4 regions of the Streptosporangium sp. NPDC004631 genome follow, and region 4 is predicted to be linked to each of the others. Evidence: riboswitches for the same ligand, from Rfam matches in the RefSeq annotation. Region 4 holds a riboswitch; each other region holds the start of a gene.
What was found. A riboswitch is a leader RNA that binds a small molecule or an ion and turns the genes downstream of it on or off. The one in region 4 is predicted to bind cobalamin.
Positions count from the first base shown of each region.

Region 1: another riboswitch for cobalamin. It lies ahead of ACWEF2_RS13545 (ABC transporter substrate-binding protein); the one in region 4 lies ahead of metE (5-methyltetrahydropteroyltriglutamate--homocysteine S-methyltransferase).
Region 2: another riboswitch for cobalamin. It lies ahead of ACWEF2_RS17240 (ribonucleoside-diphosphate reductase subunit alpha); the one in region 4 lies ahead of metE (5-methyltetrahydropteroyltriglutamate--homocysteine S-methyltransferase).
Region 3: another riboswitch for cobalamin. It lies ahead of ACWEF2_RS10120 (ABC transporter substrate-binding protein); the one in region 4 lies ahead of metE (5-methyltetrahydropteroyltriglutamate--homocysteine S-methyltransferase).

Region 1 is NZ_JBSGCR010000010.1:207,138-209,329, forward strand. Features, by position in the region: gene ACWEF2_RS13545 (ABC transporter substrate-binding protein) at 1-874, opposite strand, end outside; cobalamin riboswitch at 943-1,093, opposite strand; gene ACWEF2_RS13550 (Gfo/Idh/MocA family protein) at 1,233-2,087, opposite strand.
Region 2 is NZ_JBSGCR010000015.1:47,264-49,455, forward strand. Features, by position in the region: gene ACWEF2_RS17235 (Bug family tripartite tricarboxylate transporter substrate binding protein) at 70-1,092, shown strand; cobalamin riboswitch at 1,097-1,295, shown strand; gene ACWEF2_RS17240 (ribonucleoside-diphosphate reductase subunit alpha) at 1,416-2,192, shown strand, end outside.
Region 3 is NZ_JBSGCR010000007.1:217,838-220,029, forward strand. Features, by position in the region: gene ACWEF2_RS10115 (helix-turn-helix domain-containing protein) at 1-9, opposite strand, end outside; cobalamin riboswitch at 419-607, shown strand; gene ACWEF2_RS10120 (ABC transporter substrate-binding protein) at 764-1,768, shown strand; gene ACWEF2_RS10125 (FecCD family ABC transporter permease) at 1,765-2,192, shown strand, end outside.
Region 4 is NZ_JBSGCR010000008.1:191,370-193,561, forward strand. Features, by position in the region: gene ACWEF2_RS11425 (asparagine synthase-related protein) at 1-370, shown strand, start outside; cobalamin riboswitch at 484-696, shown strand; gene metE (5-methyltetrahydropteroyltriglutamate--homocysteine S-methyltransferase) at 795-2,192, shown strand, end outside.

The DNA of each region.
Region 1 (2,192 bases), on a different contig from region 4:
AGCGGGAGGCGACGTCGTCGTCAAGGGCGACGACCCGGTCGTTCTTGATCGCGGAAAGCCTGGACCAGCCGGGGCGCTTGGCGAGGGTCTCCCTGGACTGGCCGCAGCACTTGGTGTCGGCCAGGAAGACGAGGTCGGGGTCGGCCTTGGCGACGAACTCGGCGGAGAGCTTGGGGTAGCCGCCGGCCGCCTCGGGAGCCTTGTCGGCGATGTTGGTCAGGCCGAACAGCCCGTAGATCTGGCCGATGAAAGTGGTAGACGTAGCCGAATAAGGGGTTTTGTCCAGCTCATGATAGTAGGTGAGGTTCTTGCCCTTGGGTGCGGCGGCAGCGAGTTCCTCGATCTGCTTCTTCATCCCGGCGACGAGCTCGGTGGACCTGGCCTTGTTGCCGGTGGCCGCTCCGAGGTCGGTGATCTGGTCATAGGCCTCGTCGAGCCTGCCGGCCGCGGGCTCCAGCAGCACCGGGACGTTGAGCTTGCCCAGCTTGGCGACGACGCCGTCGGTGTCGTTGGAGAGCACGATCAAGTCGGGCTTCCTGGCGATGATCGCCTCCACGTTCGGCTGGAAGCCGGACAGGTCGCTCCTGGGGGCCTCGGCCGGATGGTTGGACTGGTCGTCCACCGCGATGACCTGGGGACCCGCGCCCACGGCGAAGAGGCTCTCGGTGGCGGAGGGGGACAGGGAGACGATCCGTTCGGGCCTGCTCGGGATCACGACCGGGCCGTTGCCCGCCTGGACCGTGACGGGGAAACCCGGCGCGACGGTGGCGGCGGGGGTGGCCGAGCTCACGGACGCGGTGGAGTTCTGACCGCACCCGGCCAGGGCCAGCAGGCCGAGGAGCGCGCCGGCGAAGACGGTACGTACGGGCCTCACGCGAGGTCCTTTCAGTCACCGGAGCAGGGGACCCGCGAAAGGGACGGATCACCCTTTTCCACGAGGGTTGACGACGTCGGCGCGGCGGCAGGCGACCTGGCTCGATCCAAAGGATCATGACAGTTGCGGGACAGCGCCGGACTCACACCGGACTTCGCTACACGCTGCGCGTCAGACAAACGTTATCAATCCCGCAGAACAGCCGGACGTCAAGGGTTTGCCTCCGGATTTCTCCCGGCCCGCCTCTGCGCGGGGGCGAGTGACCAACCTCGCGCGAAGGTGTGGCCGGTGCCGATGAGCGGGGCACGGGCCGGTGGGCGTTCCCCGCACGGGCCGGTGTGCGTTCCCCTCCGCGGCCCTAACCGAGTTGCCGCTCCGCGGTGGCGATGATCTCCTGCAGGCGCAGGCCGTGCGCGGCGTCGAGCGGATGACCGCCACCGCGCTCCACGGTCTCGGCGAACTCGGCGAGCATCACGGTGAAGACGTCGGGACCGAGCCGGTCGCTGTTGATCGACTCCCGGCCGAGCCGGCCGTAGACCTCCACGTGGGAGGGGGGTGTCTCACCCGGCACGCTCATGCACAGCGACGCCTCGCTGACCGCGCCGGTCTCGTGCTCCAGCAGCAGGCCGACCCAGCCCCTCGGGTTGCCGTGGGCGCGGACCGAGGTGACCCGGCCGAGCGCGGCGTCCAGCATGTCGATCATGTGCGGGCCGACGTCGAGGATCGCGCCGCGCTCCAGCCGCCACGGGGTGGCGAAGTCACCGCCGAGCATGGAGCCGGAGACGTTGGCCGCGTGCCCGCCGAACGGCTCGACGGCCGACACCCTGGCCAGGAACGCCCGGGTGGCCTCCGAGTAGCGCCAGGTGAGAACCATCTGGGAGGGCACCCCGGCCTCGCCGACCGCCTCGGCCAGCCGCCTGGCTCCGTCCAGGTCGGCCGCGAGTGGCTTCTCCAGCAGCAGCGCCTTGCCCGCCTTGGCCGCGAGCACGCCGAGCTCGGCCTGTACGGCGGGCGGCACCGAGAACGCGACCGCCTCGCAGTTGTCGAACAGCTCCTCGATCCGCTCGAAGACGGGGACACCGAATCTGGCGGCGACCTCGGGGCGCCGCGCCCACACACCCACCAGGCGCGTGTCGGGCCCGGCTGCCAGGATCGGCGCGTGCACCATCTCCGCCCACGGCCCCGCGCCCACCAAGCCCACAGATATCGTCACCGCCTCAGCTTCTCACGATCTCTTGACGCGCCGACGAACATCGATCGACATGTCTCCGCTTCCGGGTTTGCCCACCCCGGCCGGAGGGAAGGTCGCGGGGCGCCG
Region 2 (2,192 bases), on a different contig from region 4:
TGACAGATGGTGACATGCCTGTAACGTGAAGTGTTGAGGGGTCTGGGGGATCTCGGCGGAAGGACGCTTATGTACCGTAGGCGGTTCCTTGCGCTCGCGCTGGGGGTCATGGCCGCCGGCGGCTGCGGCAGGGCGGGCGACTCCGGCGCGGCGCCGGCGGGCCGGCTCACCATCGTCGCGCCCGCGGGGCGGGGGCAGGGCTGGGACCGGACCGCCCGCGCGCTGGCCGCGGTCCTGCGCGGGGAGGGACTGGCGCGGGCGGTCGAGGTGAGCAACTACCCGGGCAACGTGGGGGTGGCCGCGCTGAGCGCGTTCACCGCCACCCGGGGCGCGTTCGCGCGCGAGGGCAGGCTGCTCCTCACCGGCATGCCGATGGTGGCCGGGGCGGAGATCGCCAACGCCGACTCCGTGACGGAGGCCACCACCCCGCTGGCCCGGCTGGTCGGCGACTGGGCCGCCCTGGTCGTCCCGGCGCACTCCCTGCTGCGCAGCTTCGAGGACTTCGCCGCGGTGCTCCGCCGCAACCCGGCCGAGATGATGGTGGGCGGACGGCTGGAGGGGGGCTCCGACCACGTGCTCTACGGCATGATCGGCAGGTGCCTGGGGGTGGACGTCCGGCTGCTCGACTACGCGGGATACTCCGGCGGAGCAGAGGCCGCCGAGGCGCTCTACGAGGGCCGGGTGGCCGCGATCCTGGGGTCGGCGCGCTCCTTCATGCCGGACATCGCCGCGGGCCGCGTGCGGCCGCTGGTGGTCTCCTCCGCCGAGCGGATCGAGGGGATCGACGCGCCGACGCTGATGGAGCGGGAGGTCCGGCTGGAGTACACCGACTGGTGCGGGCTGCTCGGCCCGCGCGGCATGAGCGCCGGGGACCGGGAGGAGGCCCTCGCCCTGTGCGACCGGATCGACGCCTCGCCCCGCTGGCAGGCCGTCTGCGCGGCCAACGGCTGGAACCGGGTCTACCTGAGCGGCGACGATTTTCGTCAGTGGCTCGTCACCGAGACCCGCCGTACCCGGGGAGTGCTCAACGAGCTTGGATTAATGAGGTCTATCGACACAAGTTGTTGGGGTAGTTGCGTCGGGCGGCACTAGATGTAGGATCCTGGTCGTTGCTGGTTCGCCCATCGGGGCGAGGTAAGAGGGAACCCGGTGAAAGTCCGGGACTGCCCCGCAGCGGTGAGCGGGAACGACCGCCGTCATGAAGCACTGGGTGAGGTCTGCCTGGGAAGCGACGGCCAGTAGGCATGCGCCAGGCGCCCGCGAGTCCGAAAACCTGCCGGTGACGTGATTGGTCCAGGGCCTCGTGGGAGGGCCCGCGGAGCGAGGCGGTCCGGCGTGCCCGGAACCGTCTGTGACGCGTGCGTCCCTTCCGGTTGAGAGCCGTGCGGGGAATACGAACGCGCGAGGGGTAGCACGTGACACAGACCTTGGTCGACGTCGCCGAGGAGATCGGGCGGAACCCGGCAGACCGCCGGTTGGCCATCGAGGAGGCCGCGGCCCGGGTGATCACCGACCCGGAGAACTCCAGGGTGGCCGCCGGACTGCTGGCCGAGCTGATCGCCGACGAGGCGGCCGGGAACGGGGTCCGCACCTTCTCCGAGTCCGTCGCCGCGACCCACGCGGCCGGGCTCGTCCAGGACGGGCTGGCCGCGTTCGTGACCGCCAACGCCGCCGTGCTCGACGCGCTGGTGGCACCGGACGCCGACGCCCGCTTCGAGTACTTCGGGCTGCGCACGGTCTACGACCGCTACCTGCTGCGCCACCCCGAGACCCGGAAGGTCCTGGAGCGCCCCCAGCACTTCTTCCTCCGGGTGGCCTGCGGCCTGTCGGAGACGGTCGAGGAGGCCGCCGAGCTGTACGCGCTCATGGCGACCCTGTCCTACCTGCCCAGCTCGCCCACCTTGTTCAACTCCGGGTCGCGCAGGCCCCAGCTGTCGTCCTGCTTCCTGCTCGACTCCCCGAGGGACGAGCTGGAGTCCATCTACGACCGGTACGGGCAGGTCGCGCGGCTGTCGAAGTACGCCGGGGGGATCGGCATCGCCTGGACCCGCGTCCGCTCGCGCGGCTCGCTGATCCGGGGCACCAACGGCCACTCCAACGGCATCGTGCCGTGGCTGCGCACCCTGGACTCCAGCGTCGCCGCGGTCAACCAGGGGGGACGCCGCAAGGGCGCGGCCTGCGTCTACCTGGAG
Region 3 (2,192 bases), on a different contig from region 4:
CAGCGTCACAGGCGCTGCTTCCAGTGATTCCGTGGTGGGGGGATAACCGCTGGGAGACATGCCCAGACAGTACCTTTGCCATCGAGGCGATCTCAATGAGGTCAATTCAGATATTTAGCATCTGATTGGCACTTAGTTGGATAATCATGCACGATCGGATATGAATGATCCCCGTCGGTAGGCGTGGAGCCCCTATCGGATCCGAGGGCCGGGTCCCCTGTGGCGCGGCGGTGTCGCGCCGGGCGCGCTGACCGTCCTGTTCGCCCTCCGCGCCCGCGGTACGGACTCGGAGGCGGCGGAGCGCGAGGCCGTATGACGAGACGAGGAGACCCGGCCGGGGCGCGGACCCGGAGGTCGACGTCGGCGGGGTTCTCCGGCGGGAGTATGGAATTCGTGGTTTTGGCCGCCTGTGATCCTCTCTTTGCCTGTGAGACGATGTGGGGGTAGGCGACGGCGGATCGAGGAAACCGGTGTGAATCCGGTGCGGTCCCGCCACTGTGATCGGTGAGCGGATCCCGAACAGGCCACTGCCCGGATGATCGGGTGGGAAGGCCGGGACGAGCGTCGACCCGAGAGCCAGGAGACTCACGCGGTCGCCTCCTCGTAGAAATTGGGGCGGATCTCCCCAAGAGAGGAACGGTGATCGCCATGTCGCCCATCCGGCATGAGGTCCTTCGGGCTGCGCGCGTCATGAGCCTCCTTCGGTGATCCGGCCCCTCGCCCCGCTCATCGGGTTCAGCCCGTGGGTGAAAGGACCCCGTTCATGACGAGCCGACGCTCGCTTCCCCTCCTCCTGCTCCTCGCCTCCGCCCCGCTGGTGACCGGCTGCGGCGCCGGCACGCACCCCGGCGCCTCTCCTGCCGCGAGCTCGTCCTCCGCCGGTTCGGCCGTCGCGGGCTTCCCCCTCACCGTGACCAACTGCGGCGTGACGACCACCTTCCAGAGGCCACCGCGGCGGGCGGTGGCGCTCAACCAGCACGCCACCGAGATCATGCTCGCCCTGGGGCTGGAGAAGTCGATGGTGGCGACCGCCTACCTCGACGACAGGATCCTTCCCGAGTACGGGGCCGCCTACAGGGGGATCAAGGTGCTCGCCAAGGAGTACCCCTCCTACGAGGCGCTGCTGTCGGTCGAGCCCGACTTCGTCTACGGCGGGTTCAACAGCGCCTTCGACGAGAAAGAGGGGCGCGGCCGGGCCGTCCTGGCCAGGGCCGGGATCAACTCCCACGTCAACGTCGAAGGATGCCCGACCGGCCCGGTGACCGTGACCCGGGCCGAGGACGAGATCCGGGCGATCGGCGGGATCTTCGGTGTGCCCGACCGCGCCGAGCGGCAGATCACCGCGATGCGCGGTGTGCTGGACGGCGTCAAGAAGAAGATCGACGGGGCCGGCCCGGTCAAGGTGTTCGTCTACGACAGCGGCGAAAAGACCGCTTTCACCGCGGGCGGAGCCGGTATCGGCAACGAGATGATCAAGCTGGCCGGTGGGACGAACCTGTTCGGCGACCTTCCCAAGTCCTTCGGAGACGTCTCCTTCGAGCAGGTCGCGGAGCGGGCACCCGACGTGATCGTCATCTATGACTACGGCGACGAGCCCCTGGAGGGCAAGAAGAGGTTCCTGCTCGCCAACCCGGCGCTCAAGGACGTACCCGCGATCAAAAACCGGCGGTTCGCGGTGCTGCCGCTGTCGTCGGCGGTGCTCGGCGTGCGGGTGCCCTCCGGTGTGGAGTCGCTGGCCCGTCAGATCCACCCGGACCGCTTCGCGTGACCAAGATCGCCACCTTCCGGGCGCCGACGGTCACGGCCGCCGGTGGCCGCGGGCGTGTGCCGTACACGCTGGTCCTGGCGGCGCTCGCGGTCGCCGTGGCGATGGCCGCCACGGCAGGGATCGCGGTCGGCTCGGTGCGCCTGCCGCTCGGTGAGGTGTGGGCCGTCCTGCTGCACCGGCTGTACGCGCCTCTGGCCGAGCCCACCTGGACGCCGGTCAGGGAGACGATCGTGATGGACGTCCGGGTCCCTCGCATCCTGCTCTGCGGCGTGGTGGGCGCGGGGCTTTCGGTGTGCGGGATGGCCCTGCAGGCGCTGGTGCGCAATCCGCTGGCCGATCCGATGCTGCTCGGGGTGTCCTCGGGCGCGACGGTCGGCGCGGTCGTCGTCATGGTCTTCAACATCTCGCTGTTCGGTGCGTTCTC
Region 4 (2,192 bases):
TCTCGCCCCCTCGCTCAGGAACGTTCCGATCGAGGGAAAGCCGTGGCGGTTCACCGTGGGCAGGCGCTACTACCCCTGGCAGCGCAGGCCCGGCTTCCTGACGGCGCCGAAGACCGGCGGAGGCTGGAGCTGGCGGACCGGCCCCGACGAGACGCTGACGGCGGTGCTCCGCGACCACGTCCTCGGTCATCTCGACCTGCTGGCCCCCATCGTCGCCCCCGACGAGGTCCGCAGACTGTTCGCCGACCCGGTGCTCAAGAGGCCCGCCCAGGGCTGGCATCTCTACACCGTGGCCACGATGCTGTCCGGCGTCTATCCGGGCAGGGCCCCCGAAGGACTCACCCCGATCCGGGTCCCCATCCCCTCGTGAGACGGCGCCACGGAGCCGGGCTCTCCGGCCCGTCGTGAACGTGAACAGCACCGTGAACCGGCCTCTGTGACATCCGCCGGGGTCCGTCGGAGAAAAAATCGGAGCGGGCCGGGCTATGCTGCCGGTGCGGCTGGTTCGCCGCTCCCCCACCGGAGCGGCGAGGCAACAGGGAACCCGGTGCGACTCCGGGACTGCCCCGCAGCGGTGAGTGGGAACGACCGCCGTCACACAAGCACTGGGTGGGACAACCACCTGGGAAGCGACGGCCAGTAGGAGCGAGTGCGACGCCCACGAGTCCGAATACCTGCCACCGCCCGCGTGCCGGCCGGCACGCGGTCGTCCATGGCCCCGCGGGAGGGCCGAGGGGATCGCCTTTCCCTCGGCATGCCCGCGCACGGCCGGGTTCCACGAGGGAAAAGGACCCATGAGAGACCAGCGCACCACCGTTCTCGGCTACCCCAGGATCGGCCCCGACCGGGAGTTGAAGAAGGCCGTCGAGGCCTACTGGGCCGGCACGATCGACGCCTCCCGGCTCCGCGCCGTCGGCCGCGACCTGCGCGAGCGCACCTGGACGGATCTCCGCGACGCGGGGCTGACCGACATCCCGTCCAACACCTTCTCCTTCTACGATCACGTCCTCGACACCACCGTCATGCTCGGCGCAGTCCCCGCCCGCTTCGCCGGGCTCGACGGCCTCGACCGCTACTTCGCGATGGCGCGCGGCACCCAGGGCATCGCGCCTCTGGAGATGACCAAGTGGTTCGACACGAACTACCACTACCTGGCGCCCGAGCTCGGCCCCGACACCCGGTTCCGGCTCGACTGGAAGAAGCCGCTGACCGAGTACGGCGAGGCCAGGGAGCTGGGCATCGAGACCAGGCCGGTGCTGGTCGGCCCGCTCAGCTACCTGCTGCTGGCCAAGTCAACCGCCGAGACCACGGCCGGGCCCGCCACCGGATCCCCCGCGGAGACCGGCGAGGCCGGCGGGGAGGCCGGCTTCTCACCGCTGCTGCTCCTGGACGACCTGCTGGACGTCTACGCCGAACTGCTGGAGCGGCTGGCCTCCGCCGGAGTCACCGAGGTGCAGCTCGACGAGCCCGCGCTGGCCGGAGACAGGTCCGTTGAGGAGTTGAAGGCCCTCGCCCGCGCCTACGATCACCTCGGCGGGCTCAGCCACCGCCCCCGGCTGCTGGTGGCCACCTACTTCGGCGAGATCGGCGAGGCGCTGCCGGTGCTCGCGGCGTCCCGGGTCGAGGCCATCGGGCTGGACTTCGTGGCCGGTCCCGGCAACCTCGCCGGGGCCGCGGGACTGGCGGGCAAGACCGTGGTGGCCGGGGTGGTGGACGGCCGCAACGTGTGGCGGACCAGGCTGCCCACCGCGCTGTCCACCTGCGCCGCGCTGCTCGGACTGGCCGGGGAGGTGGTGGTCTCCACCTCGTGCTCGTTGATGCACGTCCCGCTCGACCTGGATCGGGAGGAGGGGCTGCCCGAGGGGCTGGCGTTCGCCCGGCAGAAGGTGGCGGAGGTCGTGGCGATCGGCCGCGCGCTGCGGGAGGGGCCGGAGGCGGTCGTACCCGCCGCGGCGGCGCGCCCCCCGGTGAACGCGCGGGTGCGGGCACGGCTGGAGACCCTGGGAGAGGGGACGGCGCGGGCCGGACACACCGAACGGGCCTCGCTTCAGCGGGCGGCGCTGGAACTGCCGCTGCTGCCCACGACCACCATAGGCTCGTTCCCGCAGACGGACGCGGTACGGCGGGCCCGCGCCGACCTGCGGGCGGGCCGGATCGACCAGGCCGGATACGAGGCGGCGATGCGCGCCGAG